Regions from separate parts of the Gordonia prachuapensis genome, predicted to be linked through region 1. Evidence: riboswitches for the same ligand, from Rfam matches in the RefSeq annotation. Region 1 holds a riboswitch; the other holds the start of a gene.
What was found. Region 1 has a riboswitch for cyclic di-AMP ahead of V1Y59_RS08975 (C40 family peptidase). Riboswitches for the same ligand answer to the same signal wherever they lie in the genome.

Region 1 (6,440 bases):
CATCGGCCGCGACACCGGTGTAGAGGGTACGCAACTCGTCCTCCCCGAAACGGTCGGCGACGAACGCCGCCACCGACCACGCGGACTGGTAGGCCACGACGGCCTCCTCGGAATCGACCGCGAAGTCGCGGTCGGCCGGGAAGTCCGCCGGCACGTCGCCGGCCCGGATCTGCGCGGCGAGATCCGGCGCGGCGTCATCGAATCGGCCGTAGGTGCCCTTGCGTCCCACGTACTCCGACACTCCCTCGGTGATCCACAGCGGCGCTCCCGGGGCCGTGACGACCCGGGTGGCGATGTGCGTCAGCTCATGACGCAACACCACCCCCAACGCGGCGTCGGAGAGTCGGTCGGCCCCCGGGGTGAGGATCACCCGCTGCCCCACCGCGACGTCGTCGTCGGAGTCGATGCGGCTGTAGACGGTGGCGGCGGCCGCCCCGGTCACATCGGTGCCGGCGCTGCGTGCCAGGGCCCGGAACTCCGCCGGTCGATCGGTGGCGACGACTGCCGTCCGGCGCGGCCAGTCCTCGCCCCAGAAATCGTCGACGGCGACCACCGCTCCCGGCAGCATTCCACGGACCCGGTCGACGGTTTCGGCGGTACCGGGATACGACGCGATCACCGACGTTCCGCCGTCAGTGGCGACATCGGTGGCGGCGAGGCCCGGCAGGTCCCAGAGTTGTGCCGGCGCGGCGGTGCCCCCGATGGCGGTCGCGTCCCCGACCACCTTCCAGTCGTCGCCGTAGCGCGCCATCACCAGTTGCATGTTCACGGTCACTTCGGGTTCGTCGAGACCGGGCGTATCCGCACCGCCCAGCGCATATCGCAGATCGACCGGCGCCACCCACGAATCCGAGCTGCCCTGGGCGTCGAGCCGCTGCTGCAGGCCCGCGGGGACGAGCACCTCCGCCTCGGTACTGGGGACGACCTCGTACCGGAACTCTTTCAGCCGCAACGCGGTTCCGCGCGGCGGGATCGTCGGCACCGAGGTCGGGGAGGACGGGGACGCCGTCGGGGATTCGCGCTCGTCCGTCGAACGGGGCGCTGCGGAAGATTCGGCGGAGACCGACGCGGTGGGAACGGACTCCGGGGCCACGGACTCGGCGGGCACCGCGTGGCCGCCCAGGTTGGCCGCGATCACCTGAAGGTGCCTGCGGAACCCGGGCGCGGCCGCTTCGTCGACGACGGTGTCGACCAGCTTCGGGTCGCCGCTGCGCAGCGCGTCGTCGAGCACGTCGAGGGCGGCCTGGACCCCGGCGGTCCGCTGTCGCTCGTACACGTTGGCCGACGTCGTCGTGGTCGGCGCGCTGCTCGACTGGGTGACCGGTGGTGCGGCGGTGCCGCATCCCGCGATCACCGCGACCGCCAGTCCGACAAGGCCGGTGGCAGTGGTGAATCGCGCGACGGACACGTCAGCGCCGATCACCGGACCGCGTCCACGGAGCCCGCCGCTCAGTACCGGCGAGCGGAATTGAACGGTCCCGCCTCGTCCACGGGCACGACCTTCACGGGCACCCCGAATGTCGAGGCGTGGATGACGTAGCCGTCGCCGACGTACATGCCGACGTGATGGGCGTCCGGGTAGTAGATGATCAGATCGCCCGGACGCAGGTTCTGCCGGTCGACGGGCTGACCGGCACCGCCCTGCGCCTGACTCGACCGGGGCAGTGTCTTGCCGGCCTGCTGATACGCCCACACCATGAGCCCTGAACAGTCGAACGAGCTCGGCCCCGTCGCGCCCCACACGTACGGGTCGCCGATCCGGGTCAGTGCAGCCTGTACGGCGATGAGTGCGGTCGACGTGCCCTTGGGCACGACGCGGGGATCGAAATCGAACTTCGGTCCCTGCAGGGCGGCGAGTTGCCGACCGGTCATCGATTCGTAGACGGCCCGGATCTGCACGGCCTGCAATTGCAGGTTCGCCTGCTTCGCCTGCAGTTCACCACGGGTCTTCTCGGCCGCGGCGACGGCGGCGGTCGCCTCGGCTGCCGTCTCGTCGGCCTCGGTCTTGGCCGCCTGTGTGTTGCGCCGCGCATCCTTGAGTCCCTGGAGATCCGCCGCCGACTGACGCGAGATCAGTTCGAGGCCGGACATCTGGTCGAGCAGGGACTGCGGTGAGTCGCTCACCAGCACGGCGTAGAGGCGATTGACGCGGGCACCCTTGTAGCTGGCGCGCACGACCGAGTCGACGCGCGTCTGATACTGCGCGAGACGCTCCTGCGTGGACGCCAGGGAGCGCTCCGCCGCGGTCGATGCCTTCCGCGCGTCGGCGACGATCCGGCGCTGCTTGTCGTACTCGATCTGCGCGTTGTGCATCGCCTCGGCCGACTTCTCGGCGTCGTCGCTGAGCTTCTTGTATTCGGCGAGGAGCTGATCGGGTGTGCGTACCGGCGCTGCCCCGGCATCTCCGGCGCCGATGGACGGACCGAGCTGCCCCAGTGACACCACCGCGGCGAGGAGCAGCGCGACCAGCATCGCCGGCCCCGATCGCCCACGTGTCGCCGATCGTCCGGAAACCACGCCTGTCACCAGTCCTCCACCACTTCCCCGTGATCACCTGCGGCCGACGCCCGACCGGAACATCGTGCCCTGCAGGTGATTCAGGTGGGCGGATCACGCGCTCACGTGATCCGCCCACCCATCAAGCTCACATCTGTCGCGTCCGGCGCTCAGTAGCGTCGGATGCCGGTCAGATCCCAGTTGTTGACGTTGTCCTTCTGAACCGGGGTTCCGTAGGTCGACGAGTGGACGAACTTGCCGTTGCCCGCGTAGATGCCCGCGTGGCCGCCGCCGTTGAAGATCAGGACGTCGCCTGGCTTGGCCGACGCGATCGAGGCGACGGGGGTGCCGCCGCCGAGCTGGCCGTAGCTGTCGCGCGGGATGGTCTTGCCGGCCTTCTTGTAGGACCAGTAGACGAGACCCGAGCAGTCGAAGGCGTTCGGGCCGGCCGCGCCGTAGGAGTACGGCGAACCGATCTTGCTCTCGGCGTTGCTCACGGCCTTCTGGGCGACGGTGGGCTGCACGCCGAGGAAGCCGCCGCCACCCTTGGGCTTGAACTCCTGCGGGATCTGGTCGTCGTTCAGACCGGGAACGGTGAAGGTGCCGATGTTCGGGATCTCGACACTGGCTCCGGGCGACTTGGTCACCGGCGCGGCCTGCGGCGCAACCTGCTTCGGCTCCTGGAATTGCTGGGGGATCTGCTGGCTGTCGACCCCAGGAAGTTCGAAAGTGCCGATGTTCGGCACGTGCACAGGTGCGGCGAGTGCCGGGCCTGCGGCTACGGCCAGCGAGCCGACGGTGATCGATCCCGCAACCACCGCGCGCTTGGCCACCTTGCTGCCACGGTTGGGCTGCTCCAAACGATGTTTCGCCACGAAGCGACTTCTCCTTGCTCTCCCTTCGACCGCCGACCGGGTTAGCTGTCGGATTCGGGCCGGAAGACTGGCCCTACACACGAGTCGATGACACCCTTGGCGTCGTCGGGCACGCGCGATTCACCCCAATTCGGATCGCTCCGAAAATGATGGTTCCCCGGTTCGCCCAGAGGGCGATTGAGCGGTGACCGATCCAGACCACTCCTGTTGGAGCGGGACGCTCTGAAAAGGTCTCGGAAAGGTTACGAAATCGAACGCGGGTCTGTCCACCGACCGCCGAGTACGGACTCGGGGCCCGTCGCTCACCCCGCTCGCAAGATACGCAGATTACGCGACGAAAAGCCGTCCTGAGCAGTGGTTTTTTCGGCTCTTGCAGATACTGCAGAGCCTCTGGTGACCATCGCAGCAGCGACGAAGACATCGATCGCGGCGTCGATCTCGGCGTCCGCCGAGGGGCCCGATTCCGTAACCTTTCCTCCACCTTCGAGCACGGGGTTTCCGCTGTTGGGAGCCTCGAAGAGCACCTGCATCATGCATCCGTCACACGAGGCGGGACGACCCGGGCAGGTCTGGCAGTCGACGTACATGTGTGATCTCCATCTCATTTGCCGGACATGGGTATGTCGAGGGCGTCCGGGCGGCCTGTCGGCGTCCGTTCGCCACCTGAGACGGACAGTAGGGGCGACCACCGACAGTGACGGCCGGGCGACGACGCGAACCCACCTTTCCCGCCTGTCACACCAGAATCTGTCGTTACATCGAACTAATGTTCGGTCCGTGGTGCGTGCAACGACGACGGGTGGCGGACAGCTCACCTTTTTCGACCTCGATCGTGAGTCCGCCGACCGCCGGGCCGACGACGACGAGGACCGTTTCGACCGTTCGCTGTTCGACACGACCATGGTCGTCGTGGACCTCGAGACCACGGGTGGGAGCAGCGCGACAGATCGGATCACCGAGATCGGCGCGGTCAAGATCCGGGGCGGCGAGGTCATCGGGGAGTTCGCCACCCTCGTCGACCCCGGTTGCCGGATCCCCCCGAAGATCGTCACGCTGACCGGCATCACCGAGGCGATGGTGTCCGACGCCCCCGATATCGGCGCGGTACTCCCCTCGTTCGTCGAGTTCGCCCGCGGCGCAATCCTGGTGGCGCACAACGCGCGCTTCGACATGGGGTTCCTGCGGAACAACGCGAACCGGCTGGGCATCGACTGGCCGTTCCACACCAGTCTCTGCACGGTCACCTTGGCGCGCCGGATCCTCAGCCGCGACGAAGCACCGTCGGTGCGCCTGTCCGCGCTCGCCGATCTGTTCGACGTGTCCGTGCGGCCCACGCACCGAGCCCTCGATGACGCGCGCGCGACGGTCGAGGTACTACATCGTCTGCTCGAGCGTGTCGGCAATCAGGGTGTGGGCACCTACGGCGAACTGACCGCCTATCTCCCTCGCCGTGATCCGCGACTGCGGGCCAAGCGGTCGCTGGCACAGGGGGTTCCGTCGCGGCCGGGTGTCTATTTGTTCCGCGGGCCCTCCGACGAGGTGTTGTACGTGGGTACGGCGGTCGACCTGCGTCGCCGGGTGCTGTCCTACTTCACCGGCGGCGACCCACGGCGCCGGATGGGTGAGATGGTCTCGGTGGCCACCCGCATCGATCATGTCGAGTGCGCCCACGGCCTCGAGGCCGGAGTCCGCGAGCTCCGCCTGCTCGCCGCACATGCACCCGCCTACAACCGCCGCTCGACCCAGCCACACCGCGGCTGGTGGGTGGTGTTGACCGGCGAACGGTTCCCACGACTGAAGGTCTCGCGCACCCCCACCGACGACTGCCTCGGGCCAATCGGCAACCGCACCACGGCCGCCACCATCGCCGACCTCATCGGCGGTGCCGCCGGCCTACGGAGTTGCACAGGCCGATCGGGCTCGGCGTCACACCATTGGTGTCGGTCGGAGGCGGCGGGCGGGCCTCGCATCGGGGGGTGCGCCGCCGCCTCGGATCGGCCGTTGACCCTGCCGGATTATCTGCCCCGGGTCGCCGCCGTCCGTGACCTGATGACCGGAGAGTCCGACGAGATACTCGGCAGCCTCACCGATCGGTTGGCGCAGCTGTCCGACGCCCGGATGTTCGAGAGCGCGGCGCGCCACCGCGACCGGCTGTCGACGACGATCGACGTGCTCGCCCGCTGCCAGCGTCTGTCGGCGTTGTGCCGGATCGCCGAACTCGTGGTGGCCCGCCCGGACGACCAACGAGGCTGGGAGCTCGCGGTGATCCGGCACGGCCGCCTCGCCGGCGCGGGCGTCGCGCGACGCGGCGTCGCACCCATGCCGGTGGTGCAGACCCTCGTCGCCGCGGCGGAGACGGTGACCCCGGGATCCGGTCCCCTCTTCGGCGCGCCTTTGGAGGAGACGGCCCTGCTCTACCGGTGGATCACCGAGCCCGGCGCACGCATCGTCGCGGCCAGCGAACCGTTCGCTCTGCCCGGCGCCTGTGCGCAGCGATGGTCGGCGTGGTCGCGCACGGCACACGACGCCCGGGAGACGCGTCGTCGTGCCGGGTGAGGCCGTCGGTGCGCACTACTGTGTCAACCATGATCACCGCCATCGTCCTGATCCACGCCGACGTCCACCAGATCCCGGAGACCGCGCAGGCGGTCGCGGACATCCCCGGCGTGTCCGAGGTGTACTCCTGCGCCGGTGATGTCGACCTGATCGCCAAGATCAAAGTGCGCGACCACGATCAGATCGCCGACGTGGTCACCGGCAAGATCAACCGTTTACCCGGGGTGACCCACAGCGCCACCCACATCGCGTTCCGCAGCTACTCGCGATCCGACGTGGAAGGCGGGTTCTCCATCGGCGAGGAGTGACACTCCGGCCGCACCGAATCCCGTCCTGCGTCAGCGGGACGCGGCGAGTTCGGTGCTGAGGGCCGCCCAACGGTCGAGCAGACGGGCGACGTCGCCGTTGTCGATCACCGCCGCGGCGCGCGTCATCGCGTCGCCCATCGCGTCGCGCAACTGGGCGCCGGACATGGCCTCCCGCTGTTCGAAGGCGACGATCGCGCCGGCCGCG
Region 2 (6,440 bases), on a different contig from region 1:
AGCGCCCCTCACCTGACCCAGCAGCCGGCCCGGACTCGGGCCCGACCCTCGTTCAGATGAGCAGAGGCGCCAATGGGAATTCAGTCTAGCCAACGCCACAGGAAGCGGTCACGTGGAATACCTCACGCCGGCGACCAGCACCGGCGATGTGACGGCAACACACCACGCGGCCTCCGCGGCGCCCCGCCGTGATCTACCGTGGAAGTATGAACAGCCACCCGTCCCCTCGCCTGCTGCAGGCTGCCGGGGTCGTCTTCGCGATCGGAGTGGCGGCCATCGTCGCGCTGTTCGTGACGCCGCTGGTCACCGACGGCGGCACAGCACCCACGGCCGTCTATCTGCTGACCATGTGCGCGCCACTGGGATTCGTGCTGGGCATCGTTTTTGCACTGCGGTCCGGACGGAGGTCACGGTGAGCGTCGACGCCATCATGCCGGTGGCCGACGATCTCGCCCCGGCCACCGACTCCGCGACGTTGCGGCGCGCGTACGGATGTTTCCCGTCCGGGGTGGTCGCGGTCGCCTGCCAGGTCCCCGACGACACCGGCGCCCCGACGGCGGCCGGGATGGCCGCGAGCGCGTTCACGACGGTCTCTCTCGACCCTCCGTTGGTGTCGTTGTGCGTGCAGAACACCTCGACCACGTGGCCGAGATTGAAGGAGGCGCCCGCGATCGGGCTGAGCGTGTTCGCCAGCGATCAGTCGGACCTGTGCCGCCAACTCGCCGGGCCGGCGGCGTCCCGGTTCGACGGCATCACGCCGGTGCGCACCGACGACGGCGCGGTCTTCATCCCCGGAGCGGCGGCAAGTCTGTCCTGCTCGCTGTTCAACGAGATCCCCGCCGGCGACCACACCCTGGTCTTGCTGCGGATCGAGGCGCTGCGCAGCGATCCCGGCGTGGAACCGTTGGTGTTCCATGCCAGCACCTTCCGATCCCTGGAAGCACTGAGGGACGGCCGATGACCGTCGTCGCGCTCGGGCTCCCGACCACCCCGTCGTCCGCCGGGGTGCCGGCCACGGACGCGCCGGACACCGGCCCGCTGCGGGACAAGTTCGGCCGGGTGGTGACCGATCTCCGGGTCTCCGTCACCGATCGGTGCAATCTCCGGTGCACCTACTGCATGCCGGCCGAGGGGCTGCAGTGGCTGCCGACCGACGAGGTGCTCACCACCGACGAGCTCACCCGGGTGATGACGGTCGCGATCCGCGACCTCGGAATCCGGTCGGTCCGGTTCACCGGTGGCGAACCCTTGTTGCGGCGTGACCTCGAGGACCTGATCGGCGCGATCTCCGGACGGCCCGAACGCCCGGAGATCGCGATGACGACGAACGGCCTCGGCCTCGCACGACGCATCGACGGTCTGGTGGCGGCCGGTCTGCACCGGGTCAACATCTCCCTGGACACCGTGGACCCCGCCCGGTTCGCCGAGATCACCCGACGCGACCGGCTCAACGACGTGCTCGCCGGCTTGTCGGCGGCGCGCTCCGCCGGCCTGCGGACGGTGAAGGTGAACGCGGTCCTCGCCGGTCACGAAGATCTGGCCCGGCTCCCCGACCTCACCCGCTTCTGCCTCGAGCACGGCTATCAGCTCCGCATCATCGAGCAGATGCCGCTCGATGCCGACCATCGCTGGGACCGGGCGTCGATGGTGACCGCCGACGAGATCCTGGCCGTCCTGCGGTCGCACTTCCCGTTGCGCGCCGATCCGCGGCCCCGGGGCAGCGCACCTGCGGCCACGTGGCTGGTCGACGGCTACCAGGTCGACGAGGCGCCGGCTCGTATCGGGGTGATCGCCTCGGTGACACGACCGTTCTGCGGGGACTGCGACCGTACTCGCCTCACCGCCGACGGCGCGTTGCGTAACTGCCTGTTCGCGCAGGGTGAGACCGACCTGCGTGCAGTTCTCCGGAGCGGCCTGCCGGCGGAGGAACTCGACGCCGCGATCGCGCAGCGCTGGCGGGGCAACACCTGGATCAAGGCCGCCGGCCACGGCGTCAACGATCCCGACTTCCACCAACCGACACGGCCGATGTCGGCCATCGGGGGCTGACGACGATGCAGTTGACCGTCCGGTACTTCGCTGCCGCCCGCGCCGCCGCCGGCACCGAATCCGCCGTCCTCGAGGTCGACACCGATTCGACGCTCGGCGAGCTGGAGGCGTTGCTCGCCAAGGACAATCCCGATCTCGAGCGCGTCCTCGAACGCTGCTCATATCTCCGCGACTCCGTCGCGATGTGTGACCGCGGAGCGCGGCTCGGCGACTGCGCGACCGTCGATGTTCTGCCCCCATTTGCCGGTGGCTGACGACACTCCCACGTTGTGAGCTTTGTCACATCACGGATTGATCACGAGTAGGACACGACTCGACCATCATGCCGTGAGCAGGCAGGACGCGAATTTTCCCTCTCAGCCCATGTTCAGGGTCCGAAAACCGGCTTGCCAACAACGTGATTCGCGCTGCGAAAGGTCGTACTGTGACTGAACGACGCCCTCGGGGGGTCACGAGCAAGTAACCACAAGGCAAAAAACGTCGCATCGGCCGCGCCGAACCTCGCTCCACCGATGGGACGCACGAGAACGACATCTAGGAGCGAGGACGGGGGACCCACCTCCCACACGGGAAACGGACGTCACACGACGCCCTTGGGGTCAAGTCCCGGAGTGACACACGTCAGGCCGGGACCGGGCACCTCTCGCCCGAACCCGACAGCTGACTTCGTAGGCGCGTGGAGAGAGGAAACACAGCATGTCCGGACGTCATCGCAAACCGACGACTGCCACCACCACCAAGACCTTCGCGAAGGTCGCCCTGACCGGGGCCGTCCTGGGCGGCGGCGCTGCTCTGCTGGGAACCGGTACCGCCAACGCAGCCACCGACGCAGAGTGGAACGCTGTCGCGCAGTGCGAGTCCGGCGGCAACTGGGCCATCAACACCGGCAACGGCTACCACGGCGGCCTGCAGTTCGCGCCGAGCACCTGGAGCGGGTACGGCGGCGGCGAGTTCGCCCCCACCGCCGATCAGGCCACCAAGGAAGAGCAGATCGTCGTTGCCGAGCGTGTGCTCGCCGGCCAGGGCAAGGGCGCATGGCCGACCTGCGGCACCGGGCTCTCGGGCGCGACCCAGCGCAGCGCACCGGCCGAGCCGAAGCCCGCCGCTCCGGTCCTGCCGCAGCTCCCCGAGCTGCCCGCGCCGTTCGACTGGGCCGCACTCCCCGATGCCGGGAGCACCTCTGAGGTGACCGGCCAGATCGACGACGCCCTCGACCAGGCGATCGACAACAACAAGATCAACCCGGAGATCCAGAACCTCTGGAAGGCCGCCAAGGACAGCGGCTACGAGCTCACCCCGGAGCAGATCGACCTGTTCAACCAGCACAAGGATCAGCTGCCGACCCCGTGATGTCAGGCAACTGAGCGCAGCCCGCTCGGGCCCACAGTCGAAGGGCCCCGCACGATGGCCATGAGCCCGTGCGGGGCCCTTGTCCATTTCTTGGAGCGTCACCCGCCCCCTGAGGCCCCTCCGAGCCCGCGACGAAGCGTTACCCACCGCCCCCTGAGGAGCCTCCGAGCCTGCGAGGAGGCGTCACCCACCGCCCCCTGAGGAGCCTCCGAGCCTGCGAGGAGGCGTCACCCACCGCCCCCTGAGGAGCTTCCGAGCCTGCGAGGAGGCGTCTCGAAGGGGCCTTCGTGACGCCCGCTCGTACCTCACGGGCTCCTCAGGCACCGGTGGGTCTAAGCACCGGGAGGGCTCAGTCGTCGCCGAGTCGTCGGCGTTCGTTGAACGGCAGCACCACCCACATCCCGATGAACACCAGGACCGCGATCACCGCGGCCGCGATGGCCGCCCACCCGCCGAACACGATGTCGAAGATCACCGCGACGATGCCGGTGAGTGCCAGGCCGAGGAAGGTGATCCCGATCAGCGTCAATGTGTGCGCGCGATCGACGAGTCGGTCGACGGCGTGCCGGCGAAACAGCAGCCGGTGCATGGCGACCGGCGAGATGAGGGTGATCGTCGACAGGACGGCGAACACAAGGCTGAGCACGAAGATGCGCTGCTGGCGGACGGTCAGCTCCTCGAATCCCTCCTGAAAGGGGATCGTCAGCATCAGACCGGTCAGGATCTGGCCACCGGTCTGCACGACGCGTAGCTCCTGCAGGAGACTCGCCCAGTTGCGATCGAGGCGTTCGGTACGCGTCTCGTTGCGTTCCGGGTCTCGCTCGGGAGCGACCGGGTCGTCACCCGCGGCGGTCACGCCGAGCCCACCCATTCGTCGGAGCCGTCGCCGAAATACTGGTGCTTCCAGACGGGCAGCTGTGCCTTCACCTCGTCCACCAGCAGCGAACACGTCGCGAACGCAGCTTGCCGATGATCGGCCGCGACGGCGACGACGAACGCGACGTCGCCGATGGCGAGATCGCCCACGCGATGGGAGACGGCCACGGCACGAACTCCGCGAGCGTCGGCCGCGATGGCTGCGACGACCTCCCGGAGCACGTCGGGCGCCGTCGGATGCGACGAGTAGACGAGGCGCGTGACGTGCCGGCCGCCGTCGTGGTCACGGACCGCGCCCACGAAACCGACGACGGCGCCGGCGGCCCCACCGGCCGCTTTGGTGACGAGTGCCTCGTGTTCGGCGAGATCGATCGCCGAGTCCGACAGGTCGGCACGGACGACGTCTGCCGGTGCCGTTTCGCTCACGTGTGATCGCCCCCTCGGATCTGATCGAGTGCATGATCGAGTACCCCGTCGAGCACCGACAAACCATCGCGCACACCACCGGTGGAGCCGGGCAGGTTGACGATCAGGCTGGAACCGGCCACCCCGGCGAGGCCGCGGGACAGCACCGCGGTCGGCACCTTCGGGAGGCCGGCCGACCGGATCGCGTCGGCGAGCCCGGGGATCTCGCGGTCCAGGATGCCGCGGGTCTCTTCGGGGGTGTGATCGGTGGGCGTCAAGCCCGTGCCCCCGGTGGTGACGATCAGGTGCGCGCCGGCCCGCACGCCGGCCTGCAGCGCGGCACCGACAGGTGGGCCGTCGGAGACGACGATCAGTTCCTCGACGACGAAGCTGCGCGCGGTGAGCCACTCGCTGATGATCGGTCCGGTGCGGTCCGGATACTCCCCGCGGCTGGCGCGGGTGGAGGCGACGACGATCCGCGCCACGCGTGACTCTCCGTGGGTCGTCCGGTGGGAGTCGGGGTCAGCCACGATGCCACGGCCCGGACTTGCCGCCGGTCTTCTCCAGCAGGCGGATATCGGTCATCGATGCCCGCCGGTCGACGGCCTTCACCATGTCGTGCAGGGTCAGCCCCGTGACCGCTACGGCCGTGAGGGCCTCCATCTCCACACCGGTCTGGCCGCTCGTGGCGACGGCGGCGGTGACGTCGATGTGATCGTCGGCGATCGCGAAGTCGATCTCCACCGACGACAAGGCCAGCTGGTGGCAGAGCGGGATCAGTTCATCGGTGCGCTTGGCTGCCATGATGCCGGCGATCCGAGCGGTCGCCAGGACATCGCCCTTGGGCAGCTTGGATTCGCTGAGCAACTCGATGACCTCGGCAGTGGTCCGGAACGTACCGCCGGCGACCGCCCGCCTGGTGGTTGTCGCCTTACCGCCCACGTCGACCATGCGGGCGGCGCCGGTCGAGTCGATGTGACTCAGACCGGCGGAGTCCGGGATGTCGCCGTGGTCGGACACCCGATGATCAGCGATTGATGGTGGTCTTCGGCTGGAGGTAGGGCAGCTCATCGAGCGGGATGGGGAACTCCGCATCGCCGAACGGCGACAGAGCGCCGGAGATATCCGTGGCGAACTCGGAGACGGCGTGCGCGGCGGCATTGCCCTCCCCGTCCTTCGGCCAGCCGTTGTCGACGTACTGCTGCTTCTTCTTCTCAGCCACGGGGTCATTGTGCCATGCGGCCTTTGCGGTCGTCCCGCGGAAACCGTCGCGTCGCTATCGCTCAGTAGAATCGGCCGAATGAGTGCGGATGACCAGGGATCCAGCCTGGCCGACGATCTGGCGCTGCGCAGCGACGACGAGTTGATCGCGTTGCTCACCGCGCGCCCCGATCTCGCATCACCCCCGCCCGCCGGCACGGCCGTGCTCGCGTCCCGCGCGCTGGCGGCCGCGTCGTCGGCGCTGGCCGGGGAGGATCTGGATCTCCTCTCCGTTGCCGTCCTCGAACAGACGATCTCCCTCGGCATCGGCGCATCGGGCCGCATCCCGGCACCGACCTCGGTGAAAGCCGTTGTCGCCGAGCTGTCCGGACGCGTGGACGCCGACGAGGTCGTCGCGCGCATCCACCTCCTCCGTTCCCGGGCGTTGCTGTGGGGGCCCGACGACGCGTTGGTCACCGGTGCACATGCGTCCGCGGCCCTGCCCTGGCGGGCGCACCACCTGACCGGTCCCCTGGCTCGGCAGACCCCGGATGAGCTGC

Region 2: linked by a shared signal. The riboswitch ahead of V1Y59_RS21115 (transglycosylase family protein) and the one ahead of V1Y59_RS08975 (C40 family peptidase) in region 1 are both predicted to bind cyclic di-AMP.

The regions. Positions count from the first base shown of each region.
Region 1 covers NZ_JAZDUE010000006.1:150,882-157,321, forward strand. Annotated here, with positions in the region: gene V1Y59_RS08965 (gluzincin family metallopeptidase) at 1-1,423, opposite strand, end outside; gene V1Y59_RS08970 (C40 family peptidase) at 1,450-2,472, opposite strand; gene V1Y59_RS08975 (C40 family peptidase) at 2,667-3,371, opposite strand; cyclic di-AMP (ydaO/yuaA leader) riboswitch at 3,386-3,565, opposite strand; gene V1Y59_RS08980 (hypothetical protein) at 3,674-3,904, opposite strand; gene V1Y59_RS08985 (DEDD exonuclease domain-containing protein) at 4,152-5,927, shown strand; gene V1Y59_RS08990 (Lrp/AsnC family transcriptional regulator) at 5,957-6,235, shown strand; gene trpD (anthranilate phosphoribosyltransferase) at 6,266-6,440, opposite strand, start outside.
Region 2 covers NZ_JAZDUE010000022.1:5,803-12,242, reverse strand. Annotated here, with positions in the region: gene V1Y59_RS21135 (hypothetical protein) at 207-416, shown strand; gene V1Y59_RS21130 (flavin reductase family protein) at 431-961, shown strand; gene moaA (GTP 3',8-cyclase MoaA) at 958-2,049, shown strand; gene V1Y59_RS21120 (MoaD/ThiS family protein) at 2,055-2,303, shown strand; cyclic di-AMP (ydaO/yuaA leader) riboswitch at 2,568-2,740, shown strand; gene V1Y59_RS21115 (transglycosylase family protein) at 2,746-3,399, shown strand; gene V1Y59_RS21110 (DUF6328 family protein) at 3,749-4,255, opposite strand; gene V1Y59_RS21105 (molybdenum cofactor biosynthesis protein MoaE) at 4,252-4,701, opposite strand; gene V1Y59_RS21100 (MogA/MoaB family molybdenum cofactor biosynthesis protein) at 4,698-5,165, opposite strand; gene moaC (cyclic pyranopterin monophosphate synthase MoaC) at 5,203-5,631, opposite strand; gene V1Y59_RS21090 (hypothetical protein) at 5,708-5,902, opposite strand; gene V1Y59_RS21085 (helicase-associated domain-containing protein) at 5,981-6,440, shown strand, end outside.